Regions from separate parts of the Parendozoicomonas sp. 209JJ7-1 genome, predicted to be linked through region 2. Evidence: predicted binding sites of a transcription regulator. Region 2 holds the regulator's gene; each other region holds the start of a gene.

Region 1 (10,252 bases), on a different contig from region 2:
TGCAACAGGTGCCAGCAGGAACAGGCCCAGCACACTGACCTGTGACAGACGACGAAGCAACAGGAACCGGTGAGCCTTCCACCAGCCCAGGCTTTCCGTGGCTTCTTTACCGGGCACTCTTTTACCAAGAACAGGGTCACGTTTGCTGGTCATAGCTTGGTTCCCTCCGGCAGTCTGTCTGGCAGGTTGAGCAGATCGGGCACCAGAGCTTCACCGGCTTTGGCCTCCTCTTCCCAGCCCAGTCGGTAGTGCTGGCCCAGTTCACCCATGGCCAGTTTCGTCGGCAGCACCTTGATGGCAGCCACCTCCAGTACACAGGCTTCTTCACACTTGCCGCAGCCGGTGCAGACATCCGGGTTTACAAACGGCTCAAAGACCGTATGCACCCGGGTCCGCTCGTTGCGGGTGCGTTTGAGGGTGATGGCTTCATCGATCAGCGGGCAGATGCGGTAGCAGACTTCACAGCGCAGCCCCTGCAGGCTCAGGCAGTTTACCCGGTCAATTAGCACCGCCACGCCCATACGGGCGTCGTTGATCTCGGTGAGACCGGGATCAAGGGCACCACTGGGACAGGCTTTGACACAGGGAATGTCTTCGCACATCTCGCAGGGAATGCTACGGGCATTGAAGTACGGGGTACCGCTGGCTACCGGGTCTTCCGGCTTGGCCAGTTTCAGGGTGTCCCAGGGGCAGTCCCGCACACACAGACCGCAGCGCAGGCAAGCCGACAGAAAGTCTTCTTCCGGCAGTGCACCGGGTGGCCGCAGTACCTGGGCAGCATGGACTTTCGACTTTTCGGCAATAAATGTCAGCCCCAACCCAAGCAGGCCGGTGGCGCAGGCCGCCTGGGCGGTTTCGGTGAGAAACCGCCGGCGGGAGATCGCTTTACCCTTGTCGTTTTTCCTGTCCATAACCCAGCCCTGAGCTTAACCACGCCGAACTTTGGATAACTTTGTCCCCAACAGGCCATCCATGGCCTGAGTCGCTCTCAGGCCCTCCTGGCCTTTGACAAAGTCATCCAAGCCTCTGCTATCACAGATTCGAGAACATCCTTTAAACCGGAACCACCTTGACAGCGCACTTCTTGTAATCCGTCTCTTTGGAGAGTGGATCAGTGGCATCCAGGGTCAGTTTGTTCACCAGTTGGCCGGCATCGAAGAACGGCATAAACACCAGGCCCTTGGGCGGACGGTTACGGCCACGGGTCTCGATTCGGCTGCGGACTTCACCACGGCGGGAGATAATCTTCGCCTCCATACCACGACGCAGACCGCGGGCCTTAGCATCATCCGGATGCATAAAGATCACCGCATCGGGGAAGGCGCGGTACAGCTCAGGTACACGACGGGTCATGGTGCCAGTGTGCCAATGCTCGAGCACACGGCCAGTCGACAACCACAAGTCATATTCTTCATCTGGAGACTCGCCCGGGGCTTCATAAGGAAGGGCAAACAACCATGCCTTACCATCCTTTTTGCCGTAGAAGTTGATGTCATCGCCGGTTTTCACGTAGGGGTCATAGCCTTCACGGAAACGCCAAAGTGTTTCTTTTTCATCAACTACCGGCCAGCGCAGACCACGGGCCTTGTGGTACATATCGAAGGGGGCCAGATCATGAGCTTTGCCTCGGCCAAAGGTGGCGTATTCCTCAAACAGGCCTTTCTGGGCGTAGAAACCAAAATAATCACCTTCCTGATTCATCCGCCCCTTAAAGTCTGTCATTGGGAACTTATCGACCTGACCATTTCTGAACAGCACATCGAACAGGGTTTTTCCTTTGTACTCAGGTGATTTGGCCAGCAGCTCGTCGGACCAGACATCTTCCACCTTAAAACGCTTGGAGAACTCCATCAGCTGCCACAGATCGGAACGGGCTTCACCCTGGGGTTCCACCTGCTGGTACCAGAACTGGGTACGACGCTCGGCGTTACCGTAGGCACCCTCTTTCTCAACCCACATGGCGGTTGGCAGCACCAGGTCAGCAGCCTGTGCTGTTACTGTCGGGTATGGATCAGAAACAACAATAAAGTTGTCCGGGTTACGGTAACCGGGCAGACCTTCCTCATTCATGTTTGGTGCTGCCTGCATATTGTTGTTACACATGACCCAGTAAGCGTTCAGCTTGCCGTCTTTCAACATGCGATTCTGCAGAACAGCGTGGTAACCGACCTTCGCTGGTACAGTGCCTTCCGGTAGTTTCCAGATTTTTTCAGCGTAATCACGGTGCTTCTTCTTCTTGACCACCATATCTGCTGGCAGACGATGACAGAAAGTGCCTACTTCACGGGCAGTACCACAGGCAGACGGTTGTCCGGTCAGTGAGAATGGACCATTGCCAGGTTCAGAGATTTTTCCTGTCAGCAGGTGAATGTTGTAAACAATATTGTTCATCCAGACACCACGGGTGTGCTGATTCATGCCCATTGTCCACAGCGACATCACCTTGCGGTTTGGATCTGCGTAGAGCTTTGCCAGTTCAGTGAGTTGCTCGACAGGAACTCCGGAGAGTTCGGATGCTTTTTCAACGGTATATTCGCTGACAAATTTTGCAAAAGCATCAAAATCGATTTCTGTAGACTGGCCACTTCCAGGATTTTTGGCTTTTTGTTCCAGGGGATGCTCTGGGCGCAGGCCATAACCAATATCAGTGGCCCCTTGACGGAAGCGAGTGTGTTTTTTAATAAACTCTTTATTTACTGCATCATTCTGGATCAGGTAATTACATATAAAGTTACCAACTGCCAGGTCAGCCTGCGGAGTGAAAATAATTGGCAGGTCAGCCAGTTCAAAAGAACGGTGTTTGTAGGTAGACAGTACAGCTACCTTAACATGATCGTTAGACAGGGTACGGTCAGTAATGCGGGACCACAGAATCGGGTGCATCTCCGCCATATTGGAACCCCAGAGCACAAACACATCGGCATGCTCAAAGTCGTCGTAGCAGCCCATGGGCTCATCAATACCGAAGGTCCGCATAAAGCCGCCTACGGCAGAAGCCATACAGTGACGTGCATTAGGGTCAATATGGTTGGAGCGGAAACCAGCCTTCATCAGCTTGGAAGCGGCATAACCTTCCCAGACCGTCCACTGACCGGAACCGAACATGCCGACAGGAGGCATCTCGTCAGAGTTGCGGGTATCTTTAAGTGCGGCCTTCCACTTCTCGGCCATAATATCGAAGGCCTGATCCCAGGTAATGGGAGTGAACTCGCCATTCTTGTCGTACTTGCCGTTCTTCATTCGTAGCAGCGGCTGGGTCAGACGGTCCTCGCCGTACATAATCTTGCCGAGGAAGTAACCCTTGATGCAGTTCAGGCCCTTGTTGACTGGGGCTTTCGGATCACCCTGGGTAGCGACAATCCGTCCGTTCTTGGTGCCCACCAGTACAGAACAGCCGGTACCACAGAATCGGCAGGGGGCTTTATCCCAGTGAATCTCGGTCTCTTTGCTGCTGGTAATCAGGTTGGTAGCAGACGACGGCATGCTTATACCTGCCGCTGCGGCAGTGGCCGCGACCGCGCTGGATTTCATAAAATCCCGGCGGCTCTGCTTAGGGGACATCGACTTTAATGTCTCTTTAATAGAGCGCTTCATGTTTCACTCCAGGCATCATTGTGCGTGTACACCAGCGCGGTGGAAATCACCCCCTCCACGTGGCTGATTCGATCAATGGTATCGACCATTATTTTTTGTCCGGGGAACTCTTCCACAGTGACCACCAGTTTGCCTTCCGGCGCGGCAGCATGGACTTCTACCCCGTCAATCAGGTTCAAGTGTTCCTGTACATCAGTCAGCTTTACCGGGCTTGCATGTACGACCAGACCCGACACGGATATGCCTTCCTTATATTCCATTGGCCTGTTCATGTTTTCTCCCCGCCAAAAGGCATCATGGCAATGGCTGAGACAGGACACCCCGACACACAGGCCCCACAACCATTACAGAGTTCACTGTTTATGAAGGGCCTGGCCACCCCACCGGGCATCAGGCGAAAAGCAATCGCCTCCTGTTCGCACCGTTCGCCACAGGTCCGGCAGTGAACCCTGTTGTGTGCCAGACAGGAATCCTGAATACGGGCCTGCAGTGTCCAGGGCGCTTGTTGTGTGTTCTTCTGCAGGGCGTTCTTGTCTAAAGCATGAGTTGGACAGGCATTGACACAGGCCTGACAAAAGCTGCATTCCGCCGTGGTAAAGTCGGCTTCAGGAAAACCACCGTCACCTTTTTTCAGCAACCCGGTTTCACAGACATCAATACAGGCATTGCAGCGTGTACAGCTATCAACGAAAGCGTCCTCAGAACGACTCCATGGAGGACGCAGAACGACCTCTCTGCCCCTTCGGCCCCTTAAAAGGCTTCTTCGTGAATGGTTAATTGCCTGCTGCATAACGCTCTGAAACCTGCCTGAAAAGACGACACAGGTTTATAGTAATGCTGCGAAAAATAAGAGAAAGAGGGGAAAAAGCGGTGGTCTGGCGGGAAACACTCCCCCTCTACCACTTTAGGGGTAGAGCCAGACCCGGGAAAACTCCGACGCTATCGCTAATATCGTAAACTTGTGTAAAGATGCTCAGACGCTGCCAACTCATTGGTGGTAGAGCAAGAAAAACAATCAACCATTGATTCAAATCAATTAATGAAAAACCAATGTCTCTTCGCTGCAAACATCTACTGATTCTTTTCTCAATAATCACACTGGCCGGAGCCGCCATTCTGACATCATTGTGGTTTGCCAGAATCACCAGAACAGACGCGGCGGCGATTAATGAAGCCGGCTCCCTGCGCATGCAGTCCTGGCGGCTGGCCGAGCAAGTTGTGGTGCCTGAACTGGTAACAGAAGAAATTCTTGCTCCACTGGTAAATGTCTACGATCGCAGTATTGAACATCCTGCCCTTTCACTCCTGGCGGAATGGAGCAATCCCATAGGTCAGCAATACCGCCAGATTCGTACAGACTGGCATAACAATATGCGCACCATGCTGGAACAGCGTAACTTCGCCGGTTATATCAGTGCCGTCCCTGCTTATGTTGACAGGATTGATGTCCTGGTTGATGCCCTGCAGCAGCATACCGAGAGTAAACTTCACAGACTCTACAGCGCTATGATTGCCGCACTGGCCTGTCTGATCATTATCGCCGTACTGGTTCTTCGGGATACGCGAAAAAACCTGCTGGAACCTGTCAGCGACTTGGCCAAAGCCGCAAGAAAAGTCCACCACCAGGACTTTAATATTCACCTTTCCTACAGCGGAAATAATGAACTGGGACAACTCACCCGTGCATTTACCGATATGGCCGGTGAACTGCAGGAACTCTATACCCGGCTTGAACAGAAAGTCCAAAAGCAGACCCAGGCTCTGAGTCATGCCAATGAAGCATTGAAGTTACTTTATCTGTCATCCCGCACACTGTCCGGCAACCCATACGACAAAGACAATATGACGTTATTGCTGGATCGCTGGCAGACACTGCTCAGACTCGACAGTTGTTATCTTTGCCTTTCCGACTCCACCAGCCAGCAATGGCTGCAGAGAATAGATGCTCCCTCCAGTCACGCCCTGGCATGCCATGGCAATCACTGCCTGACCTGTCTGAGCAGTTGCGGTAACAACCATATACCGGACAACGCCTCCAGTCATATAACCGAGCAGCTGCCGGTTATCAGCACCAAAAATAACCAGCACTTTGGTTTTCTGCAGATTCAACCCATGCCGGGTCATACTCTCAGTGAAAAAGAGCGACAATGGCTGCAGGTTTTTGTCGATATTCTGGCCACAGCCCTCAGTCAGAACCGGCAACAGATGCATGAACGAAGACTGTTGTTGATGGAAGAGCGTACCGTTATTGCCAGGGAGCTCCACGACTCCCTTGCCCAGGCTCTCTCCTACCAGAAAATCCAGGTCTCCCGCCTGCGTCGGCAGTTGTCTTCCGACAACAACCATCCGGCAAACAGCATCATGGAAGACCTTCAAACAGGTATTAACAGCGCCTACAGGCAGTTACGGGAGCTGCTGGTCACTTTTCGTCTGTCGATGGCGGAAGGATCACTGCAGGACAATATTGCCCAGACTCTGGAAGAATTTAATAAACGGGCCGACAGCACTCACTTTGACCTGGACTACCGTATCCGTTTCCAGCAGATAGGTGCCCACCAGGAAGTGCATGCTCTGCAGATTATTCGGGAAGCCCTGAACAATGTCGTTCAACATGCCGGTGCGCAGCAGTGTACGGTCAGCTGTTTTCAGCAGAACGATCAAAAAATCCTGATAACCATTGACGATGACGGCCGGGGGCTGCCGAACAACCCCGAACACCATGGCCATTACGGCCTGAGTATTATGCAGGAACGGGCCAGCAGCCTCTCGGGACAGCTGGACATGCTTCCTTCCCCCCTCGGGGGTACCCGTGTTCAGCTGCACTTTTATGCCCCATCCAGAGAGACCGAAAATAATGACATCGAGCGTGTTGCTGATTGATGATCACCCCCTGTTACGCCGGGGGCTTAAACAGTTGATTGATGATGAGCCGGATCTCCATGTCGCAGGTGAAGCCGGCAGCGGAAGTGATGGCCTGAAGCTGGCCTCGGAGATAGACCCAGACCTGATCCTTCTGGACTTGAACATGAAAGGCATGAATGGCCTGGATACCCTGAAAGCGATCAGAGCCAGCGATATTACCTGCAAGGTTGTGATGCTGACGGTCTCAGACCACAGAGATGATGTTGCCGCCCTGTTCCGGGCCGGTGCCGATGGTTACCTGCTCAAGGATATGGAACCGGATCACCTTATTGAGCAGGTGCGGGAGGCGGTCAGTGGGCAGGTGGTTGTCGACGACCGACTGGCCGGTGTTCTCGCTTCCATTTTACGGCCGAATACAGACGGCAACAGTAACCCCCTGGAGAATCTGACAACCCGGGAACAGGATATTCTTCACCTGATTACTGACGGTCTGTCCAACAAAATGATTGCCCGTAACCTGGATATCAGCGAAGGCACTGTGAAAGTCCATGTCAAACACCTGTTGAAAAAGCTGAATGTCCGCTCCCGGGTAGAAGCTGCCGTATGGATGCTGAACCGGAAAAAACGATGATTGACCACAGCCTCGTTAAAGCTGCCGCCTTGCCTGTTTTTTCTGGATTCGGCGACGGCGAAAAAAGGCCGACATCATCTCAGAGCACTCATCCGCCAGTACACCACCCACAACACCCACAAAGTGGTTCAGGCTGCCCCGGGCCAAAGCCTGGTCCTGGCTTTCAACCGCACCGGCTTTGGGTTCTGTCGCGGCATAAACAAGCCGCCGTATACGACTATGGACTAAAGCCCCGGCGCACATGCCGCAGGGTTCCAGGGTCACATAGAGATCACAATCCACCAGCCGGTAATTATCCAGGGTGCGGGCAGCATCCTGAAGGGCCAGGATTTCGGCATGGGCGCAGGGGTTGGAACGACCTATAGGACTGTTATAGCCCCGACCGATAATACGTCCCTGATAAACAACAACCGCACCAACGGGCACTTCCCCGACAGCTCCCCCCAGTTTTGCCAGGGCAATGGCTTCCCGCATCCAGTGCTCATCCTGCACCTGTTGTTTCCGCAGATGCTGTTCCCGTAAATGCTTTGCCCGTAGAGAGTTGGATTGTGCAGTTTTTTCCGACATTGCCTTTTCTAACACAGGTATTCCGCAAACAAATCGGCCCATTATACAGGCCGACTGCAGAATCTGTGAGCGCTCGTCCTAAAGAGGCAGAAGCGTTAACTGACCTTCAAGGTGAGGTTTGCCTGAGGATTCTGTACGGAGCAGAAAATCAACATGCTCACCTTCCTTAGCATGGCTGAACTCCACCTGTCCCGGCAGAAAGATCGGGGTTTTAAAATCAACCCGGATTTCAAAACCATGGTCTCCAATCTCCGCCATCAAAGCCGCCAGACAGCGGGCCTTGGACCACATACCATGGGCAATATGTCGCTTAAACCCCAGGAACTTTGCGGTAAGTGGCCAGAGATGTATCGGGTTAATATCCCCGGAAATGCGCCCGTACCGCCTGCCAAGATTGGCCGGCATCTGCCAGCTTTGCACGGTTGTGTAAGGCTCCGGGGGCTGATGCTGTTTCTTGCCCTTGCCTCCAGCGCCGGAACTGGCACGACGGCGCAGATTGGTGCTGGTGCTTTCCCAAACCAGCTCACCGGAGGCATGAATACGGGTGTAAATATCAAACTCCTGGCCAGCATCCACATCCCGGGGCTGCCCCAGGGAGCACTCGATATGCAGCAGCTCTTCTTTCTCCACCGGTCGCAGCTGGCGAATGGTGTTGTGAATATGAACCAGGCCAACGGGTTTGTAGGGCATACGTTCATCGGTCATCAGACACATATGCAGAGGGAAAGCCATTACATGCAAAAACGTGGGCGGCATAAAACGGCTTTGGGGGAAATGGCACAGGCGTTCATAGGCCCGCACATCCTTCAGGACTGCCCTTTCCCCCTGCAGCACAACGGACAACTCCGGGAAATCCCTTTTCTGGGCTTTTTTCAGTGCTGCCCGTCCATATAACGACAGCATTGAAGGGGTGTTCTGCAGCACCTGTGTCGGCATACCTGTTTCCTTTCGAGACTGTTTTCTCTATTTACCAGCAGAGATTGTTACTCCACTCACCCCGACAACCATTGGCAGACGGGACAAAACCCTTATGAATCCGCCGCCAGTGACACTCTGTCATATTCACATGTGACTTTAATTTGATAACCGATTGTCACTCAGACCAATCGGTTCTAAGATAGCTCCTCAGGGACATGATTAAAAAAAATAAAATACCCACAGGGCTGTATATCCATGAGCGAACTCAGAGACGCAGGTATCCTGGTACGGATGGCCCATCAGGGCTTTATCAATGCTGGCATCGACGCCAGTGCTATTTATGAACGATGCGGTATAACCCGGCGACACCTTGAAGATCACCAGGTGCGCACTCCCCACGATGCTCAGGCCATTTTCTGGAAAAGCGCTGAAGATGTGACCGGCGACCCCTGTATCGGTCTTCACCTCGGCGAGCATGTGCCGGTCTTCCGCGGACAGGTGATTGAATACCTGTTTCTCAGCAGTCCGACCTTTGAAGAAGGCCTCAACCGGGCCATACGCTACCAGCGCCTGATCAGCGACGCAGTGCTGGCCAGCTTTGAACGCAACGGCGATACCTGTCGTTTTACCATGGACCCCTGCAGTGACGGCAAAAATATACGTCACCTGATTGATGCAGTACTGCTTAATGCCCTGCGTTTCTTCCGTAACCTGACCCAGAACAGCTTTGAAGCTCTCTCGATCAGCCTCGTGCATCAGGGCTCCGCTGATAACAGCGAGTATACCCGTCGCTTTGGCTGCCCGGTGATTTTTGGTGCGTCTTCCAACTCTATTGAGTTCAGCGCCAATATCCTGCAGTTCCCGTCCCAGCATGCGGAGCCGGAACTGATGCGGGCCCATGAACTGGTAGCCCTGGAACAGATTTCCCGACTGGAAAAACAGGATATTGTCAGCGACGTGAATCGCGTGATCGCAGAACTACTGGATTCCGGTGAAGTCAGCCTTGAGTCGGTGTCGGAACGTCTTGATATGACTGCCCGCTCCCTGCGCAGCCGGCTGGCCGATGCCAATACCAGTTTTAACCATCTGCTGGCCAACTATCGCTGTAATCTGGCCAAGCAACTGCTGGCCCGTACCGATGAATCCATTGATGAAATTGTTTATCTGACCGGTTTCTCCGAGCCCAGTACTTTCTATCGGGCCTTTAAGCGCTGGACCAATCTGACGCCTATTGAATATCGCAAAACCAAGAAAGCTTCTCGCACTACTGCGGAAGCTGTTTAAACCAACCCAATAAAAAGAAAAAAGCCTGACGAGTTGTGAGCCCGCCAGGCTTTTTTATTTCAGGCAATATTTTTAGATATCAGGCACCCAGCAGAGACTGACCACAGACCCGAATCACATTCCCATTAGTGCCCGTTGAAGCCGGGCTGGCGAAAAATGCGATAGCTTCCGCCACATCCCTTGGCTGGCCACCCTGGGACAGGGAATTCATACGACGGCCGACTTCCCGTGTCATCAAAGGAATCGCAGCGGTCATCTGGGTTTCGATAAAGCCCGGGGCCACTGCATTAATGGTGATATTCTTTTCAGCCAGAGGCGCGGCCATAGCCTGCACATAACCGGCAACACCGGCTTTGGAAACCGCATAGTTGGTCTGCCCAAAATTACCCGCCAGTC
Region 2 (10,252 bases):
AATGTGTCCATTGAATATTTCACTCTGCGTATTCAATGGGTCTTTGACTATGGCGGCAGAAAAAGGGTTCTGACAGGCTTGTTGTGAATACTTAACTTTGGCGAATGGGTTCCAGAATCTGGTCGTTCACCAGCCGGGTGTAATTCTGGATAAAGTCAGCGACCGTGCCCTGGGGCTTGCCATGAAAGTTATTATGCCAGCAGCGGGCCAGTCGGGCAGGTTTGTCGGCGCTGTTTTTGGGAAGGGGGCGCCCGCGCCGGAGGTAGATCATCAGGGCTATGGCTGTGGAATAGGCCAGATTGGTGGCCAGTTCCGCATGGGGGCGCTGGAGGAATTCATGCTGGCTGGCAAGGCCGCGGATTCTACTGGCCAGTTCCGGCTGGTGGGCCAGGAAATTGTCCCAGACATTGCGGTGCATTCTTGGCGTGATCTGGTACAGGCCGTAAGCGTTGTGGTGTTCTGTCTGCAGGTGTTCCCCGAGGCCGGATTCCTGGGCGGCTGTTCCCAATAGCAGGTTCTCTGTTGTAGGGCTCCACATACTCAAATGCTGGAGTGTGGGACGGATAATGAGCTGTCGTAATTCCCTGGCGCAGATTCCCATGTCAACCTGTTCTTGTTACTGAGAAGTTCTGTTACAGAAACTGACATCGGCATAAATAAACCAGCCTGAAGGTTCAGGCTGGTGGTGAAGAGCTGGGAGGCTTAAGAAAAGCGCTCAGTAGCTGGTGAGGGTATAGGTGGGAATACCCGCCTGCTTCAGCAGGGCGGAACCACCCAGGGCGGGCAGGTCAATAATCGCCGCAGCTTCCGCGACACTGCCCCCCAGCCGGTTAACCAGTTTGTGGGCCGCCAGCAGCGTGCCACCTGTGGCTATCAGGTCATCAATCAGGACAATTGTGTCACCAGCGTTCATGGCATCAACATGAACCTCAAGGGCGGTCTTACCGTACTCCAGGGCGTATTCTTCCCGGATGGTTTCCGCAGGCAGTTTGCCCGGTTTGCGGAAGATTACCAGGGGCAGGCCGAGAGTATCCGCCAGGGGGGCTCCGAGCAGGAAGCCCCGGGCATCCAGGGCACCGATGTGGGTGATGCCTTTCTCCCGATAGCGTTCGGCGAAGGTGCTGTGCACCATGCGCATCCCTTCTGGAGATTTCAGCAGCGTGGAGATATCCCGGAACATAACGCCCGGTTCAGGCCAGTCAGGGACGGCTCGAATCAGGCTTCGGAGGTGGTTTTCGTTAAAGGCTGTATCGCTCATAGGCATGGTTACTGAATATTCACAACTTCAGGGGTGTCGCTCAGTTTACCACCTGCAAGGGTGCACAGCTCCATGGCGCTGGTAATTTCTATTTCTTTACCGTTGGCATGGATCAGTTCAGCCTTCTGGAAGCGGGTAAATACCCGGCTTACGGTTTCTACAGCCAGGCCCAGATAGTTTCCCATCTCATTCCGGGACATAGAAAGACGGAATGACTGTGAGGAGAAGCCCCTGCGTCGGAATCGGCTGGCCAGGTTGATCAGAAAGGTCGCGATACGCTCGTCGGCATTCTTTTTCGACAGCAGAAGTTTCATCTGCTGATCTTCGCGGATCTTCTTGCTCATAATCCGCATCAGCTGGCGGCGGAGGGCCGGATGGCTGTCGGAGAGTTTTTCGAGCTTGTCGAAGGGGATTTCACAGACCATGGTGGTCTCAATGGCCTGGGCAGAAACCGGGTAGGTGTCTGTATCCAGCCCGCTTAACCCGACCAGTTCGCTGGGCAGGTAGAAGCCTGTGATTTGTTCTTCACCTTCATTGGTTGATGTATATGTTTTCAGGGCGCCGGAGCGAACCGCAAAAACACTATGGAATGTATCGCCTTCCAGGAACAGATGTTCGCCTTTTTTCAGGGGTCGCCCGCGCTTGATGATTTCGTCGAGGTCGTCAATGTCCTCGATTTTCAGCGCCAGGGGTAGACACAATGGACTCAGGCTACAGTCCCGGCAGGCTACTTGGCTGGCATGCCTTACGTTGAGTTTGGACGCCATATTTAAGAGCCCCTAAGAACCGGTTGGCTGTTGAAAAGAGTGGTTCATATTGTATGGGAATATGCCGCCGAGTTTAACCCTGTGATAGATACCTATTATTTTATTGAGAAAAATAAATAGTTATTGGTTTTTTCTGTACAGTTGTTACCAATAGGGGCGCACTTGGGTTGTTATCTCTGGTAACCCGTTTTGTCACCCCATAAACAGACGCTTTCAGTCGTTTTGCCGTTATCTCTGCTGACAGAGCAGTTGGCAGGAGCGAACTCTCCCTCTCCCGATCAGTCAATAAGGGGCAGTACAGCCATTCCGGGTATTCGGGGAGCTGGCTTCTGGTCCCTGGCCAGACATTTCTGATCCATCAAAGCCCGGCGGGCCACTTCTGCCTCGGGGTAGAAGTTTGGGATCAGGGTTTAGACATCTTTGGAGGTTGGAAATGTTACATAAAGTGCAAGGTTATATCGGTGGCTGCTGGGCTAGGATGCCCGATATTAGAGGCCGCATACCATTCAGGAATAAAAGCTGCGAGGCTGTGCCTGGCAAGACCCACGTTAAGGATGGTCAGGTTCAAGGCGAAGTTAGCGTATACAAGCGCCTTGCGGATGGTTGCTGGACGCTGACCAAGGACACAGGCTGGACATTCGTGAAGAGTATTCCCGAGATTCTGGCTACGTATTTCTGTTTCAGAAGCTCCAATGTTCTGGCCCACAAAATACTGCCCACATCATGGGCGAATAATTCTGATACTATTTATGCCACCAGGAGCACTATATCAATTTTTTCTACCAAAATGGTTATAAGGTTTTTCGGAAACGTGGCCAGGATTATGATGGGTAAAAGCCTGGATGATACAAGTACAGTGACTCAGACCATAGTGAAGAAGCAGGAAGAGCAGAAAAAGCAGGATCATGCGACTTCCGTTCATGCCAATGCCAATGCCAATGCCAATGCCAATGCCAATGCCAATGCCAATGCCAATGCCAATGCTAACGCTACTGAGAACAATCTCCCTGAAGAGAAGACTATTGCTCTTAAACATAAGAATGAGCCAGAGCTGGAGGGGGCTCAACGGGGGAGGCGCAGAGTGAAGTGATAATGAGCAAGGTATTGCCAGGAAAACCCGCTTCGGCGGGTTTTCTTTTGCCTGTTAGGAAATCTGACAGTGTTGTCATGGTAAGTGTACAGTCCATGAACCAGGCCAAAGTGATACAGGTCGAAGGTGCCAGTAACTTATAAATATTGGCCGAATAAGCAAGGGAGTTGCGTTATGGCAGGTGAATTCGGCAGGGTGAGAGTTGGTGCAGGGGCTGCCGGTTCCATGACGGCGGCGAAACAGAGTAAAAGCCATGGCCGGGTATCAACTCTTAAAGACCTTAGGTCGATACTGGCTGAAGGCCGGGCAGACAGTGCCAGTCAAGCTTCGGCTCCATTCAAGAAGCAGCTGAAGGATATGGCTGTCAGCCTTATCCCCTCCCTCTGGCAGGTATTTTCTTTCTGCATAGCCGCTGTTACCGGTGTTGTTCTTGGCCCGATTGTCGGGCGATTTGGTGTTGTGAATATTCTACCCATTAAACCCGGGGCGACAATCGGCCAGCACTGCAATCTGGTTGGCCTGGCCGGAGCGACGACTATGGCCGTGTCGCAGTTGCAGCTGATCTATGACGGAGCCTGGGGCATATTGGGTTGGGGAGGGCAGGATGAAAAGGCCCATGTTAGAACCCGGACAAGGGATGAACTTGTTCGTCATGCTGAGGTGCTGCAAAAGCAGTGGCGGGAATTGTATGAATTGAAAAAAAGATACGGAAAGCATCTTCCGGAAACAGTGCCGGGTTGTAACAGCTTGAATGATAAAGGAAAGGGATAATATGGACCAAGTAGAAAAACGCCTTCGGAGCTTGCAGAATGGGGCTGATTACCGGAGCCCCGCAGCGGAAAAAATTACTGAGTTTCATGGCAGGAAGATGTCCGTTGTTGATAAAAGCTCAGAGTTTTCATATGAGAATGCCGCAGCACCGGATTCTGTGCCAGAAATGCCCGGGTTGAAGGGCAAACCCGGGTTTCTTCGAAAAGTTATTGCCGTGGCCGCGAAGTGCATCATTGGAATAACTGGTGTTGTACTCGCGTACTTTCTGGCCAATGCTGGGGCAAGCCTGCAGTTTCATCTGTTCAGTGACAAGAATCTTGTTGATCCGGAAACCGGCGTGCATATGCCTTATGCAGTGGTATCCCAGCCGGCTATGTTCTTCAGCATAGTTGTGGGCTCAGTCCTGGTTGGCTGGCAAGTGGCTAAGGGTGTGACCAAAGCCTGTGGATGCATGATTGACTGGGTGCTGGGTACAAGCGGGCAGCGAAGAGAAGACGAGAATATTAAGGCTCTGAAGCACTATAACTATCGAATGGAACAGGAAATAGCGGACAGAATGGAGATATTGCAGGAAGAGTTGAGACACTACGGATGTTAACAGAGCAGAAAAACGCAACAGCCCTTAAGACCAGTCATCTGCGTTTAAAGTAAAAAATAAGGAAATGTCTTCTTTTTTGCTTGCCTACCTTCAAAATCAGACTAAAGTCGCAGGAACTCCAGAGTCATTCCCGTATCTAACCATCCAGACAGTTCCGCTTTCGGGCAGAACGACAGGGATATTGTAATAGGTAAAAGGAGTTTCCTATGAGCATGGATGTACAAAGGCTGCAGGTTCGGGGCTGGAGGCAAGGGAAAAGCCGCGCTGTCGTGGCATGGATATGTTTTTTCCTGATGTGTTCCGCGCCATATACCCGGGCTGATGTCTGGAGTTCCTTTACAGGTTTTGTGAATGATGTTCTTGAAAGCAGGGATGACACTTTTGCCCCCCGGCGGGAAAAAATAGAGAAGACAGAATATTCCGACAATATCCATGCCAGTCGCCAGAGAAGGCTGCGTAACAAACGCATGAAAACTCTGAAAGACGCTGGAAGCATAACAGCAGCGGGCAAAGAATCTGTTCTCTCAATCAGAAATAAAACCTTTTCGCCTTTATTGTCTTCTGAATTGTCTTCTGAGTCTGTTGCCCACCAAACGACTCCTGTTGCACAGGTATCCAGAGCTTATGATTTTCTTGCAGTTAAAGGTCAGACTCCTGACACTTCCGGTTTGCGTTCTGTATCTAAGCTGTCAGGTTCGGCACCTCAGACGTTGACTACAACCGTTCCGCAGACCATTTCGGTTCCCGAGCAGATGACTACGAAAGCCTTTCTGGTTGAAAAAACTGGCCATGAATTGCAATTATTGGGGGCAGAGCAGTTACCTGTGACAGCCGAAGACGTGTCGTATATTCGAGTGGATAAAAACCTGAAGGATGTCGTTGAACCGCTTTATCAGGATGGGCGTGTATACCTGCCGATAACAACGGAGCAGGGCACTTTTTTGCCCTATGACCAGAATAAAGCCCGCGTGGAGGGTGCTGTTGCTCTGGTTGGCTCAGTCGTTCAGTCACAGCCTGTCGCACCTGCTGCCGCTAATTCGGAGCGAGGTCTGGTCCGTAAAGAATATACAACGCCGCTACAGCCAACTTCACCGGCCCATTATGGCAAAGCCCCTGCTGGTCAGGCTGCGTGGCAAAAGCTGACGACAACCGTTGCTCAAACTGTAAATGTTCCTGAACAGATCACTACAAAAGCTTATCTTGTTGAGAAACCAAACTATGAGTTACAACTGCGGGGTATGGAGCAAACACCAGCTTCAAACAACATCGGCTATGTACGTATAGATAAAAACCTGAAAGGTGCCGTAGAACCGGTTTACCAGGATGGTCGCGTACATTTGCCAGTAACAACCGAACAGGGCACCTTTGCTCCTTATGATATGAATAAGGCTCGTGGGGAGAATTCGGTGGCCCTGGTTGGCACTGTCGCCCAACCGGTGACACCTGTTTCTGCTAATCCGGAACGAGATCTGGTCCGTAAGGAATTTACAACGCCTTTACAGCCCACTTCACCTGTCCGATATAACCAGCAACCTGTACAAAAGACTGTAAAAGCTGATGAGAGTGGACGTTTAAGGCGTATGGCAAGGCTGCGACAGGAAAAGGGTAGCAAGCTAGATCAGTTAAAGGCGCCTGCTGAACAAAATAAAATCGGTGAGGCTCCCGTTGATGTATCAGGCAGCATTCCCTATGCGGCAAGCCGTACTGCAGATACCGATTCAGAGGATTCAAGTCACCTCCGTAAGCGCACTAAAAGGCGTACAAAGACAAATCCGTCAGTTGTGGTGCAGTTGGAAGAACCTGCAACGACGAAATCAAAGGAACCTGGTGACTGTCAGGAATTTATTCGGTCTTTCGCCACCCGTGACAGCGGGCTGGAAAGTGAAGAGGTTGTACTCTCTGAAGCTCAGGAAAGCGAGGAGTTTGAGTATAAAGTGATGGAAGCCGCTCCCGAGGAAAGAGGCCAGGAAGAATTTGTCTCGGTTGAAGCTGAACAGGCTGCTCCTGTAAAGCCTGAACCACAACAGCACCCGCAAGAGGCTACGGCAAAGGTACAAGAGGAAGAGGTACAAGAGGTACAACAGATACAGGCTAAACCTGCGTTTGATCGAGGGCTGATTGCAGACCTGTCATCAATAGACACAGAAGCCCGCAATAGTGGCGCTATTCAGCTGTTCTCCGGTCATCACAGAACGATCTCTGATTTCCGCAGGGGAGATGGCAATACACCAGTGCGGGGACTGCAGCGTGTTGATGGGCTGGTCTTATCCTTGAGTAGTGGGCTGGAACAGGTCGTGGGTCTGCAAAGTGGGGGGGTATACACCTACGCACGCACCTTTGGACAGCGTTTCTCTGCCCGCTCCGTATCAGGATTGTCCGGATTTTCCCAGAAGGACTTTGGTCTGGAAACCGGTGTTTTCAAAGTGCTGGATAATGAATGGCTGGTGGGCGTGATGCTGGCGGCCCAGAGCAGCCGCTCTTCCCTGACACCCGCCAGTGGTCATGTGGATAACAACAGCATACGTATGGGACCGTTCTTTTTCTGGCACAGGGGTAATTTCCATATTGATGGCACGCTGACTCTGGGATATCACGGAACATCTGCCAGGGGCACAGACAGTATTACGGGCTCCACCCTGAAAGGCGATATGTCCACAAAAGAACTCGCGGCCTGGCTGGGTGCCGGATACGATATTCATGTGAACCCTGTGCCTGGCTTGACGGTCACGCCCATGGCTGAGTTTCTGTACCTGAACAGCCAGACGGGAAGTTATAGCCTGAAGAACAGCCAGAGTAGGAAGGTCGGTGTTCGCAGTGGCAGCCGTCGGGATCATATTGGCCGTTATGGTGTTATGGCCTCCTACCGGGTGCCCGGTTCTGATACGAATATACGTGCAGGTGCTGGTATTCAGTTGAATCACTTTGATGATTTCAAAGCTGTTATGCACCAGAGTGGAGGTTTGAATGTAACGGAGAGACGCAGGCAGCGTGACCGTAAACTCAACTGGGTCACTCTGGGTGTGAATTCCAAACTATATGAGAACAGCTCCATTGCTTTTGATCTGGAAAGAACTAAAGGTAGAAAGAGTCGCAGCTATGGTGCCTCCATGACCTTTGAATATAAATTCCACTAAGTGGTAAAAGAAAAGCCGGTTTTCCTTGCGAGGAAAACCGGTTTTTTGTTTATTCTTTATTAATCTGTCGCCCAGGGAGCTGTCGGATTTAACCGACTGTAGCGAGAGAAAGTCCGACGGGTTCCTGGATTACTCGTCAATACCACCCATGCACAGGTATTTGATTTCTACATAGTCATCAATACCGTACCTGGAACCTTCACGGCCATTACCGGACTCTTTCATGCCACCGAAAGGCGCGACTTCGGTAGAGATAATGCCTTCGTTAATGCCGACAATACCGTACTCCAGCCCTTCGCTGACCTTCCATACCCGGCCAATATCCCGGGTGTAGAAGTAACTGGCCAGGCCAAACTCGGTATCGTTGGCCATCTCAATGGCTTCGTCGACAGTTGAGAAACGGAAAATCGGCGCTACAGGGCCAAAGATCTCTTCCCTGTAGACTTTCATATCTTTGGTAACATCCACCAGAATGGTGGGTTCAACAAAGCCTTTGCCCAGTTCGGAACGCTTGCCGCCAATAACGGCTTTCGCGCCATTTTCGAGCGCTTCCTCGATAAATCTGTAAATGCTGTTCGCCGCTCCTTCATCCACAACCGGACCCATGGTCACGCCTTCATTGTGGCCGTTGCCCAGCTTGAATTCAGAAACGGCGGCAGCCAGCTTGCTGACAAAGGCATCATAAATAGAGTCCTGAACCAGGAAGCGGTTGGCGCATACGCAGGTCTGGCCGGCGTTACGGTACTTGGAAGCCAGGGCACCCTGTACTGCGGCGTCCAGGTCGGCATCATCAAATACGATAAAGGGCGCGTTACCACCCAGTTCCATGGAGGTGCGCTTAACAGTTGCGGCGCACTGTTCCATAAGGTGTTTGCCCACTGGTGTAGAACCGGTAAAGGTCAGCTTCTTCACGATGGGGTTAGACGTCAGTTCATCACCAATTTGTGAAGTATGACCAGTGACGATGTTAATGGTACCAGCAGGGAAACCGGCTTTTTCAGCCAGGGCTGCAATGGCGTAAGACGACAGCGGAGTAGCATTGGCAGGCTTGCACACAACAGTACAACCCGCTGCCAGAGCCGGGCCAATCTTTCGGGTAAGCATGGCGCTGGGGAAGTTCCAGGGAGTGATACAGGCAACAACACCAATGGGGTCGTGGGTGACAACAATACGCTGGCCCGGACGGGGAGCGGGAATGGTATCACCATAAATACGCTTGGCTTCTTCCGCGAACCATTGCAGGAAGCTGGCGGCATAGGCTATTTCACCCTTGGCTTCCGCCAGGGGCTTGCCCTGTTCTGCGGTCATCAGCCAGGCCAGTTCGTCCTGGTGCTCCATCATCAGTTCATAAAAGCGGTTCAGTAAAACAGAGCGTTCTTTGGCGGTCTTGGCTTTCCAGGTCGGCAGGGCATGGCTTGCCGCCTGTACCGCACGTGCGGTTTCTGCGGTGCCACATTTGGCGACTTCGGCTATACACTCACCTGTGGCTGGATTGTAGACAGGCAGGGTTTCGCCGGAATCAGCTGCGACCCATTCGCCATTGATAAAGCTTTTTCCATTGATCAGGGAGGTGTCGTACATAGTCGTTGGTCTTCTGCTTGTCTTTGGAAGATATCTTTGGAAGATGACCTGTGCAGGGTGAGTCTACACGGGTTTATACGCAATAGGACAACGGGCCACCCCGCAGGTCATGGGGGCCATACCTGTTTATTACCTGTTCAGGCGGATCAAAACCTCAGTATTTGTACCATGTCGATGGAGGTGAACAGTTTTTCCGTGGCCAGGTTGATAACATCCGGGATAAGAATCTACCCACTGAACATTAATAATATAAAAGTTATTCTTGTATTCAATGGGGATACCTGTCTGTTGGTGTTTAACTTATTCGTGTGCTTCGTATGCCGGCCCATGAATGAAGGGAAAAAAGAGTGTGAGAGAAACATGCCCCGAAGAAGAGAGAATTTTCTGGTATTGAATTCAGCAATTTACAGAGGGTGTGATTATCAATCGTTACCACATTTATAGAGTTCGGACTCTTCAGGGGAACAGCTTATGTGTTCGTGGGTCTGATTTTTCATCAGCTCCTGAAACTGTTCCCTGTGCATATGAACCAGCTCACGGTGGTTGCCCCCTTCAAGATAGATATCTGTGACGGTGTTCAGATCACTTTCACAGGCAATGTTCAGCCCCCAGGCCTGACCAAAGGCGGGAATGGCTCCGGGCTGACAGTCGGAAAACAGGCAGCGTAATGTTGTTTCCGACACCATTTTCAGGTGACGACCAAGGCTGTGATTCAGCCAGTTCACCATTAATTTGTTACTGGCGGGCAGTACCGCCATAACCGGCCCTTCTTCGTCGGCCAGGACAACGGCTTTGACCATGGTTGTCGAAGGAATACAGGCGCAGTGGGCGGTATCAAGGGCCGTTTCAGTATAGGGATGTGAAACAATATCAAAATGAGCCTGACTATGTTCCAAGTAGTCAGCAAGCCGTTTGGCAATAGTCATAACAGTTCCGGGCAGGGCACAAGACGCTAGTCAAGTATATGCCGGAGCGGGGAAATCGTCTGAAAAAGTTATTTATTAATTGTGAACAATTCCTGGTATGTCGATTTTTAAACTACAGATATTTTCC
Region 3 (10,252 bases), on a different contig from region 2:
AAATGGCCGAGAGACGGGTGTTCTGGCCGGTACGGGTAACGGTAATATCCAGGGTGTTTTCAGTATTAATTGTTCCCGCAGTGACAGCGCTTCCCGGCAGCTTTGTTACGGGGAGATGTTCCCCGGTTAATGTGGCTTCATCCACGCTGCTCTGGCCGGCAATCACTGTCCCGTCCGCGGGAATACTGTCCCCGGGCAGTATGCGAATACTGTCATGCACCTGAAGGTCACCGGGAGCAACCCGTTCCGTTTCCCCAGACGCTTTAATGCGCAGACAGCTTTCCGGCAGTAGCTGGTTCAGGCTGCGGGAGGTGCGGCTGGTGCGATGGCGGGCCCGCATTTCCAGATAGCGTCCAGCCAGGAGGAAGAAGGTAAACATGCTGACGGAATCGAAATAGACTTCCCCAGTTCCCTGCCAGGTTCCCCAGAGACTGGCCAGATAAGCCCCGCCTATAGCAATGGAAACAGGGACATCCATACCTGGATGACGGTTTTTCAGATCACGCCAGGCGGCGGAAAAGAACGGACGGGCAGCATAAAAGACAACAGGTGTCGCTACCAGGGCGCTGACCCAGCGCAGCAGGTCTCTGTACTGGGCTTCCATATCCTGCATGGCCCCGGCATACAAAGCCACGGCATACATCATCACCTGCATGGTGCCGATACCGGCTATGGCCAGACGACGGATAAACTGTTTGTTCTCTTTTTCCAGAAGAGCCGTCTGCTGCTCCTGGCGCCAGGGGTGGGCCCGGTAGCCGATAGCGACCACGGCCAGCATCAGCTCGCTGATTTTTGTCTGTTCCGGGTTCCAGATGATGGTGGCTGTATGCTGGCTGAGATTCACGGTGACACTGTCCACCCCTTCAAGGGCAGACAGATGGTGCTCCAGCAGCCAGATACAGGCAGAACAGGTAATACCTTCAATCAGCAGCCGTGATTCACGACGGTTGTCTGATGACGAGTCTGAAGGCAGCTCCCGGGTAAAGGCGGCCTGCAGGTCGTCCCGGTCGTACAGTTCATACTCGGCTTTCAGTACCGAGCTGACATCCGCCTGCTGGGCCGGTTCGGTTCGGTAACGGTAGTAGTTGTCGAGGCCGCCGGCGCTGATGGCTGTCGCAACAGCCTGGCATCCGGGGCAGCACATGGAACGTTCTTCCCCATCAATGGTGGCATGAAAATGTACCGAGCCATTGATGGGCAGGTGGCAGTGGAAACAGCTCTCTCCCATCGACTTACTCTTTAGAAGCTTTGGTTGCTGACAACTCGATGATTTCTCCTGGCTGGAAACTGGCTTCCCGGTTAATACGCCAGCCACTGATGTAACCCTGTTCAGGCACTATTTCATCCAGGGTTTCCAACTGCAGGTAATGGCGTCCTTCAGGAATAGTTGCCAGCTGGCCCCGGTACAGGGTCTCACTGGAAGGGGTCTGAATCAGGGCAACAATCTGGTTCTCTTTACCTTTGGCGGCAGGATTCAGACGCAGACGCAGCTGCTGGGGCCAGCTCTCAGGTGTTCCGGACATGCGGACCTGCAGTCTGTTGGCTTCAGGTTGAATGGTCAGGCTGGCGGCCATATTCCTATCCCGGGCGCGACGGTCACGGCTAAGATCCTGATTAATGGCTTTACCCACTTTGTAATAGTCATCCACCACCACATCGTCGGCGTTTTTAATAGACACCACCAGCTGAAAGGTGCCCCAGATCACGGTTACGGCAATGACCCCGACGATATACCAGGCCCAGGGTTCCTGGTGCCAGCGGGTAAAGGGTTCTTTGGATTCTGTGGTCAGGTTCATGGACTCTTCCTCATGGAGCGCTGCTTGGCGACAGGAATCGACTTTCCGCGGTGGCTGATAAACCGTCAGGGGCAGCGCTGGTCACATGGAAAGTGATAGTAGTATTAGCCCCGGCTAACTGTGCAGGGGGAACTGACAGACGCAGGGGCAGGCTGGTGGGCTGGCCCGGTTCGGCCGTGACCCGGGTGGTGCCGTGAAGAGTGGCACCGTTAAGGCCGGAGAAAGAGATGTTAAATGTCTCCGGTTGCTGGCTTTTATTTACCAGTTTCAGGGTGTAAATATTTTCAATATCACCGTTATTGTTGGTGATATAGAGGCTCTGGCGATCCCTGAGCACTTCCAGTTCAACAAGCGTCCGTGTGGCAAGGGTGTAGACAAACATGCCGGATATTAAACACAGAGCGACAAAATAACCAACCAGGCGTGGGCGCAGCAGATGTGCTTTCTGCCCTTCGATGGCGTTTTCACTGGTGTAGGAAATCAGATTCTTTTCGTAACCCATCTTATCCATAATGCCGTTACAGGCATCGACACAGGCGCCACAGCTGATGCACTCGTACTGCAGGCCATCGCGGATATCAATGCCGGTGGGGCAGACATGGACACAAAGCTGGCAGTCGATACAGTCACCAAGTCCGACGTCTTTCGGGTTTGCGCTGCGTTTGCGGGGGCCACGGGTTTCGCCACGGGTGTTGTCGTAATGAACTGTCAGGGTGTCTTTGTCGTACATAACACTCTGGAAGCGGGCATAGGGGCACATATAGATACACACCTGTTCCCGCAGCCAGCCGGCATTACCATAGGTGGCGAGAGTAAAGAAACCCACCCAGAACACCGACCAGGGCCCGGCATTGAAATTCAGCAGGTCGGAGATCAGTTCCCGAATCGGGGTAAAGTAACCGGCAAAGGTAATGGCTACAGCCAGACTGATAGCCAGCCAGATCAGATGTTTGACCAGTTTGCGCAGGAATTTCTCTGCACTCATGGGGGCCTTATCCAGGCGCATACGTTTGTTGCGGTCACCTTCTGTGATCTTCTCTGCCCACATAAATACCCAGGTAAATACGCTCTGGGGGCAGGTGTAGCCACACCAGACACGACCGGCCAGAACAGTCAGGAAGAACAGGCCGAAGGCACAGATAATCAGCATCCAGGACAGCAGGATAAAGTCCTGGGGGAGAAAGGTGAAATTGAAAATATGAAACTGTCGTGTAGGAAGATCCCAGAGTATGGCCTGTCGATCTCCCCAGTTTAGCCAGACGGTGCCGAAGTAAATGATAAATAAAAGGCTTCCACCGTATATTCGCAGGTTACGGTAAAAGCCGGCAAAAGCACGGGTATAGATTTTCTCCTGGCTCTGGTAGAGGTTGACCGTTTCAATAATGTCCGGTTCGTTGCGCTGGCTCATGGCTTTGCCTTTCGCTGCCAGGGGTTCAATAGCCCTGAATAAAAATTTAAAACTTGGAGTGGGTGGAGCAAAAACGGGTGTTCAAAGTACAGACAGCCCTTACAGGGCTGTCTGTGTCGTGCTTACTTCTGCTCAGAGTCCTCTTGGGACAGGCTGTAAACATAAGCGGATACAAGGTGGACTTTCTCTTTGCCGAGCACATCTTTCCAGGCCGGCATTACGCCGTTTCTGCCTTTGCGGATGGTGTATTCCACCTGGGCCTGGCTGCTGCCATAGAGCCAGGTGTTGTCGGTCAGGTTGGGTGCACCGAACATCTTGTTGCCTTTGCCGTCCTGGCCGTGGCACAGGGCACAGGAGGCGATAAATGCATCTTTACCGGCTGCCAGGGACTCTTTAGAGGCTTTTACTTCCAGACCACTAAGGCTGCGCACATAGGAGGCAACATTACGGACACCTTTCTCACCCAGAATCGGACCCCAGGCGGGCATCTGGCCACTGCGGCCATCCATAACCGTGGTTTCGATGTCAGCGGCGCTGCCGCCCCACAGCCAGGCATGGTCAGTCAGGTTGGGGAAGCCAAAGGTACCGCCAGCATCACTGCCGTGACACAGGGCGCAGTTGTTCAGGAAGATACGCTTACCCATAGCCAGGGCTTTGGGGTTTTCCTGCAGCTCCTCAATGCTCTTCGCAGCGTACTGCTCGAACAGGGGCTGGAACTGACGGGCGTGTTTTTCCTGATCGGCTTTCAGTTCGCCAACGGATGTCCAGCCCAGAATGCCGTCAAACCTGCTGGGCCAGATGCCGGGATAAAGCACCAGGTACACAGCAGAGAACAGCAAAGTACCGATAAACAGCCCGATCCACCACATGGGCATGGGGTTGTCGTACTCACTGATACCGTCGAACTCATGGCCCACGGTTTCTTCGGTGGACTCTTTACGCTGGATTTTCCAGGTGGAAAACAGCACGAAGATAATTAAGCCCAGGCAGGCCAGGGTCAGCAGCAGAACCCAATCACTCCAAAAATCAGACATGTGCTGACTCCTTCTTGTTATTGCTGGCTACGCTAGTGCTGTTGTTATGGGCAGCAGCCAGAGGCTCGTCCTGAAAAGGCAGGTTAGCGGCCTCATCAAAGTCTTTACGTTTACGGTCGCTGTAGGCCCAGAGGGTGATGCCGATAAATGCCAGCATACACAGGGCGGTAGCCAGACCACGCAGGGTGTTGATATCCAGTTCCATAGTCACCGTCCTCAGCGCTTTTCGGTCAGCACGGTGCCGAGATTCTGCAGATAAGCGACCAGGGCATCCATTTCAGTTTTTCCCCGCACGGCATCAGTGGCACCGGCGATATCTTCATCGGTATAAGGCACGCCGAGAGTCCGCAGAGCTTCCAGCTTATTGGGCGTTACGGTGCTATCCACCAGGTTTTCATTCAGGTGGGGGTAGGCCGGCATAATGGAAGCGGGCACCACATCCTGAGGTTTGTACAGGTGAGCGCGGTGCCATTCGTCGGAGTAACGACCGCCCACACGGGCCAGGTCAGGACCGGTACGCTTGGAACCCCACAGGAACGGGTAGTCGTATACAGACTCACCGGCGACGGAGTAGTGGCCATAGCGTTCCACTTCTGCACGCAGGGGGCGAATCATCTGAGAGTGACAGCCAACGCAGCCTTCCTTGATGTAAACGTCACGGCCTTCCAGTTGCAGTGCGGTATACGGCTTCAGTCCTTCAACAGGCTCAGTGGTCTGCTTGAGGTTGAACAGGGGGACGATCTCTACCAGTGCGCCAAAGCTGATGGCGAACAGAACCAGGACGATCATCAGGCCGATGTTTTTTTCTACTATTTCGTGTTTCAGCATGTTGTTATTCCCTTACGCCATTTTCGCGGCAGCAGTCATCTCTTCGGGCTTGGATACCCGAACGGTCTGCCAGACGTTGTAAAGCATGACGAACATACCGGTGACGAAGAAGCCACCACCAATCAGACGAACGATGTAACCGGTAGAACTGGCCTGTACAGATTCAATAAAGCTGTATTGAAGAGTGCCGTCAGCGTTGGTTGCCTGCCACATCAGACCCTGGGTAATACCGTTTACCCACAGGGCAACGATGTACAAAACCGTACCGATAGTGGCCAGCCAGAAGTGAGTGTTAATCAGGCTGGTGCTGTACATGCCGTCACGGGCAAAGACTTTCGGAATCAGGTGGTAAAGGGCACCGATGGTGACCATGGCTACCCAGCCGAGAGCGCCGGAGTGTACATGGCCGATGGTCCAGTCAGTGTAATGAGAGAGAGCATTCACTGTCTTGATCGCCATCATCGGGCCTTCAAAGGTAGACATGCCGTAGAAGGACAGGGATACCACAAGGAACCGCAGGATCGGGTCAGTGCGTAGTTTGTGCCAAGCGCCGGAGAGGGTCATAACACCGTTGATCATGCCGCCCCAGGAAGGTGCCAGCAGAATCAGGGACATCACCATACCCAGGCTTTGGGCCCAGTCGGGCAGAGCTGTGTAGTGCAGGTGGTGGGGACCGGCCCAGATGTAGATGGCGATCAGTGCCCAGAAGTGCACGATGGACAGGCGATAGGAGTAAACCGGACGCTCAGCCTGCTTGGGCACGAAGTAGTACATAATGCCCAGGAAACCGGCGGTCAGGAAGAAGCCTACAGCGTTATGGCCGTACCACCACTGGATCATCGCATCCATAGCGCCTGCGTAGGCGGAATAGGACTTGAAGGCGGTCACCGGGATTTCCGCGTTGTTAACGATATGCAGAACGGCAACGGTGAGAATGAAAGCGCCGAAGAACCAGTTAGCCACATAAATGTGCTTGGTCTTGCGCTTCATGATGGTGCCGAAGAAGACGATGGCATACACCACCCAGACCACAGTGATAAGAATATCAATGGGCCATTCCAGTTCGGCGTACTCTTTGGAGGAGGTGAAGCCCATCGGCAGGGTGATGGCCGCAAGCACGATCACCAGGTTCCATCCCCAGAAGGTGAAGGACGCCAGGGCATCAGACACGAGGCGCGCCTGGCAGGTACGCTGTACGACGTAGTAAGAGGTCGCGAACAGGGCGGAACCACCGAAAGCGAAAATTACTGCATTGGTATGAAGAGGCCTCAGGCGACCGAAGGTCAGGTAAGGTTCAAAATTCAGTTCAGGCCAGACCATTTGCGCGGCTATAAATACCCCGACGCTCATTCCGACAATCCCCCAAATCACCGTCATTACGGCAAACTGGCGAACCACTTTGTAGTTGTAATGTGTGTCCGTTGCGTTGCTCATCTCGCGATCCACGATTGCGGTTATACGTATAAACCGACGCAAGTATGCAAAAGGCGAAATAAGGCATCCATGACATAGATCAATGGTTGATCGTTTTATGGGCACTTTTGATCTTTATTAGCATAACTATTGCGCCGATCTATGGCTTGTGGAGCATACTACCGTTATTGCTTTTATTGTGTGGTGTGCGGACGGGCAACCGAGAGGGGTTACCGCCGGCTCCTATGGCGGGGCAATCATAACAGAATACAGACGTCTTTACGCAAGTAATCGGTGGTGTTGAAGGGCTGTTAAGGTCAGTATACGGACGCAGACAGACAGAACGCAGGACTTTAATGGATAAATATCTCTGGAATCGTGCAGGTGATGAACAGGCTCTGCTGATTCTCGCCCATGGTGCCGGTGCGCCTATGGACAGCCCGTTTATGGACGACATCACCAGCCTTCTGAATAAGCAGAGTGTGAGTGTTGTTCGTTTTGAGTTTCCGTATATGGCTGAACGACGGATTAATGGTAAAAAGCGCCCGCCCAATACTGCAAAAATATTGCTGGAAACCTGGCGAGAGGTGATTGCTGATATTGTGCCGAAAGCGGGTAAGTGTCCGGTTTATATTGGTGGAAAATCCATGGGCGGGCGTATGGCCACGATGGTTGTTGCTGAAGGGAAGGATATTGAAGGCATAAAGGGGGTGGTGTGTCTTGGCTATCCGTTTTATGCCACCGGCAAGCAGGTCAAGCCTCGCATCAGTCACCTGAAAGAGCTTTCAACCCCTTTGCTGGTGATACAGGGGGAGAGGGATACGATGGGAAGCAGGGAGATCGTGTCTGAATACACCTTGTCACCTGCTGTGAAAATTCACTGGTTGGCAGATGGGAATCATGACCTTAAGCCAAGGAATGTATCAGGGTTAATCCATCAGCAGCATTTGGAAACCGCCGCAAAAATTACTGCGGAATGGGTCGGTTAAAATGCCATGAAACCTTGTCGTGAAAATCATGGAGCAGGAGTTCTATAGAAGGTCTGTATTCAGGTTCATGGGACAGACAAACCTGAATAAGATTTCTGTATTCTTCTGCAACACCTGATTCTGACGCGAGAGAGTGGTCAGTGGTATTGGCTCCGGGAATGGTAAGAAAACTACGGAGCGTACAGCCAGGAGAAAGGGGATATACAAAATGGAGGCATGCCGGATCATTACACTGATGAAGCTGGCAGGTCGGGTGGTTGGTCCATAGCTGTGCCCGGAAGTAGCCGCTTATCAGGCCGTGCAACAAGACTCCCCAGGCAAAAATATCACTGCTTTTGGTCACGCAGAGGGCAAAATACTGCTCCGGTGCCTGCGCCAGATGGTTGATGGTCAGGGGCGGGTGGATGATACGCACAGCTGCCTTTCCGGCAATGGTTTCCGGAATAATAGTAATGCACGGGTTGCTCTCGCCGCTTCTGAGGGTTTTTCCGAAATCAGCGATGACGCCCTTTCCGTTATCGTCCAGAACAATATTGCGAGCGTATATATCCCGATGCACCAAGCCCAGGTGGTGAAGATACTTTATGCCCTCTGCAACACCAAGGCAGATAATTAACCGTTGTTCAAGGTTAAGGGGGCGCTGGCCGGAACGTATGGCAGCCATTCTTGCAAGCAGATTTTCCCTGGCCCTGGGCAGGAGAAGGCAGCAGGTGGCTGAGGCCCGGCTGATGGCAATGCCAAGGCAGGGAAGAATGTTGGGGTGTTGCAGGTGCAGGTGAAGATAAGCTTCCTGCTCAAGTTCCCGGCATTGAAGGGGGGTCTTATACCGGTTTGTTTTGATAACAAATGCGTTGGCCAGAGAGTGGCTGCTCACTGGCACTGGGAAGATGTTCCCGAAGCTTCCCTGATACTCAGGATAGGAAATATAACCGCTGGTAATACCCCTGATTGACTGGGACAGCATTTTACAAGCATCAGCCTCATTCACCGGGCCGATACCCCGGGCATAAATAGATATGGGGCCATAGGCAGGTGTTGGCAGAAGAGGCGCAGGCTGGGGCATCTGAACGCGAACCGGAACGAACACTGGAACAAGAACTCGGGGGACAATAGCCCGGACAAGAGCTGGAACGTGAGCCTGGGCCTGAGCAGGCGTAAGTTCACCGGTGACCGGATGCCTGTAGAAGCCAGGGGGCACATTGTAAGAGTTGGGAGTGGCCATAAGCGCCTCTTGAAAGAGTATTCGCTTTTATTCCCAGATTTTATTGGATAAGGCACTGACAAGAGGGTTAGATTCGCTGTATCCGTATTGTTTAAGGGCTTTGGTGTTCTGGTCGCTCCTCACATACAATAGCGGCCATTTTTCAGGGGTATTGCCATGAATGCGCTTTCCCGTACGCACCTGGTTATGTTCTGTCGCCCCGGTTTTGAGCCGGACCTGGCGGGAGAAATTCAGGATAAAGCTGCCGGTGTCGGTATTTATGGCTATGTAAAAACCAGAAAAAACAGCGGTTTTGCGGTCTATATCACCCAGGAACCCAATGGTGCCTGGGTCTTGATGCAGAAGCTGCGGTTTGAGCAGATGATTTTTGTCCGACAGTGGTTTGCTGCGTTACCCCTTGTTGAAAATATGCCGGTATCTGACCGCATTACGCCACTGCTGGAGGCTTTCCGTGAAGGGGAGCTTCCCCGTTGTGGTGAGCTGGTGGTGGAAACGGCGGATACCAATGAAGCCAAAGAGCTTTCCGTATTCTGCCGCAAGTTTTCCAACCCTCTGCGTCAGGCTTTGCGTAAAACAGATCTGCTGACCAAGAAAGGAAACCCTTCTGCTCCCCGATTACATCTCTTAATGCTGGATTCCACGTCCGGTTATCTCGGAATATCTGATACCCGAAATAGCAGTCCCTGGCCCGGTGGCATTCTGCGGCTGAAATTCCCCAAGGCGGCTCCCAGCCGTTCCACTTTGAAACTGGAAGAAGCATTCCACATATTTATACCTGCGGCAGAGTGGGATGAAAGGCTGGCTCCGGCCATGAAAGGTGTAGACCTTGGCGCGGCTCCCGGAGGCTGGACCTGGCAGCTCACTAATCGCTCCATGATGGTGACCGCTGTGGATAATGGCCCTATGCAGAAGGAGCTGATGGAAACCGGACAGGTGGACCATAAGGAAGAGGATGCCTTCCTGTTTAAACCCGCTAAGCCTGTGGACTGGATGGTGTGTGATATCGTTGATAAACCCGCCCGCTCCGCAGAACTTATGGCCAAATGGCTGGCCAGTGGCTGGTGCCGGGAAACCATTTTTAATTTAAAGCTTCCCATGAAACAGCGCTGGCTGGCGGTGCAGGAGGCACTGGCGATGATTGAGGAGATATGCGCTGAACGGGGTGTTCAGGTACAGCTGCGTTGCAAGCAGTTATTCCATGACCGGGAAGAGGTGACGGTTCATGGATGTCGTATTGGTCAATGATTTTATTGTGGTAAAGCCCCGATAATCCTGAAAGCTGGCTGAATTCCCGTGCTTGTATCGCTGCAGGTGCAGGGATATAGTCGATGAAAAGAATGCAGAATAACAATAAAAATCAGGTGTTTTTATGGACAAGACCCACCCTTTTCCTGCCTCTGTCCGCGCTGTTGCAGCTTTTTTTGTGTGCCTGGTTTTTTCTCCTTTTCTGTCTGCCCTCGAAATCATGGAAGATGATGAGCTTGGTGATGTGACCGGGCAGGCTGTTATTAATATGGCGACAGATAAGATAGATAATATCCGCTTTACCCGGGTTAATCTGG

Evidence for each region. The regulator FNR, encoded in region 2, switches genes on or off when oxygen is low (the NO sensors DNR and NnrR bind a similar motif). The targets are predictions, from matches to a motif close to TTGATNTANATCAA.
Region 1: napF (ferredoxin-type protein NapF) is a predicted target of FNR. The motif match lies at 4,617-4,630, and genes of this name have one in related genera.
Region 3: ccoN (cytochrome-c oxidase, cbb3-type subunit I) is a predicted target of FNR. The motif match lies at 6,570-6,583, and genes of this name have one in related genera.

What each region holds. Positions count from the first base shown of each region.
Region 1 is NZ_JBYVJU010000011.1:111,880-122,131, forward strand. It holds gene napH (quinol dehydrogenase ferredoxin subunit NapH) at 1-153, opposite strand, end outside; gene napG (ferredoxin-type protein NapG) at 150-911, opposite strand; gene napA (nitrate reductase catalytic subunit NapA) at 1,054-3,594, opposite strand; gene ACY2RQ_RS12475 (chaperone NapD) at 3,591-3,866, opposite strand; gene napF (ferredoxin-type protein NapF) at 3,863-4,384, opposite strand; gene ACY2RQ_RS12485 (histidine kinase) at 4,645-6,474, shown strand; gene narL (two-component system response regulator NarL) at 6,449-7,087, shown strand; gene tadA (tRNA adenosine(34) deaminase TadA) at 7,103-7,654, opposite strand; gene ACY2RQ_RS12500 (MaoC/PaaZ C-terminal domain-containing protein) at 7,733-8,590, opposite strand; gene ACY2RQ_RS12505 (AraC family transcriptional regulator) at 8,828-9,856, shown strand; gene ACY2RQ_RS12510 (3-oxoacyl-ACP reductase) at 9,936-10,252, opposite strand, start outside.
Region 2 is NZ_JBYVJU010000001.1:295,456-305,707, reverse strand. It holds gene ACY2RQ_RS01380 (hypothetical protein) at 92-538, opposite strand; gene ACY2RQ_RS01375 (adenine phosphoribosyltransferase) at 716-1,258, opposite strand; gene fnr (fumarate/nitrate reduction transcriptional regulator Fnr) at 1,267-2,025, opposite strand; gene ACY2RQ_RS01365 (hypothetical protein) at 2,215-2,379, shown strand; gene ACY2RQ_RS01360 (hypothetical protein) at 2,504-3,115, shown strand; gene ACY2RQ_RS01355 (hypothetical protein) at 3,290-3,886, shown strand; gene ACY2RQ_RS01350 (hypothetical protein) at 3,888-4,484, shown strand; gene ACY2RQ_RS01345 (autotransporter outer membrane beta-barrel domain-containing protein) at 4,691-7,618, shown strand; gene ACY2RQ_RS01340 (NAD-dependent succinate-semialdehyde dehydrogenase) at 7,748-9,199, opposite strand; gene ACY2RQ_RS01335 (aminoacyl-tRNA deacylase) at 9,622-10,125, opposite strand.
Region 3 is NZ_JBYVJU010000005.1:185,993-196,244, reverse strand. It holds gene ACY2RQ_RS07095 (heavy metal translocating P-type ATPase) at 1-1,228, opposite strand, end outside; gene ACY2RQ_RS07090 (FixH family protein) at 1,233-1,796, opposite strand; gene ccoG (cytochrome c oxidase accessory protein CcoG) at 1,807-3,204, opposite strand; gene ccoP (cytochrome-c oxidase, cbb3-type subunit III) at 3,327-4,238, opposite strand; gene ACY2RQ_RS07075 (cbb3-type cytochrome oxidase subunit 3) at 4,231-4,443, opposite strand; gene ccoO (cytochrome-c oxidase, cbb3-type subunit II) at 4,455-5,063, opposite strand; gene ccoN (cytochrome-c oxidase, cbb3-type subunit I) at 5,079-6,500, opposite strand; gene ACY2RQ_RS07060 (alpha/beta family hydrolase) at 6,836-7,468, shown strand; gene ACY2RQ_RS07055 (protein kinase) at 7,446-8,690, opposite strand; gene rlmM (23S rRNA (cytidine(2498)-2'-O)-methyltransferase RlmM) at 8,847-9,935, shown strand; gene ACY2RQ_RS07045 (hypothetical protein) at 10,060-10,252, shown strand, end outside.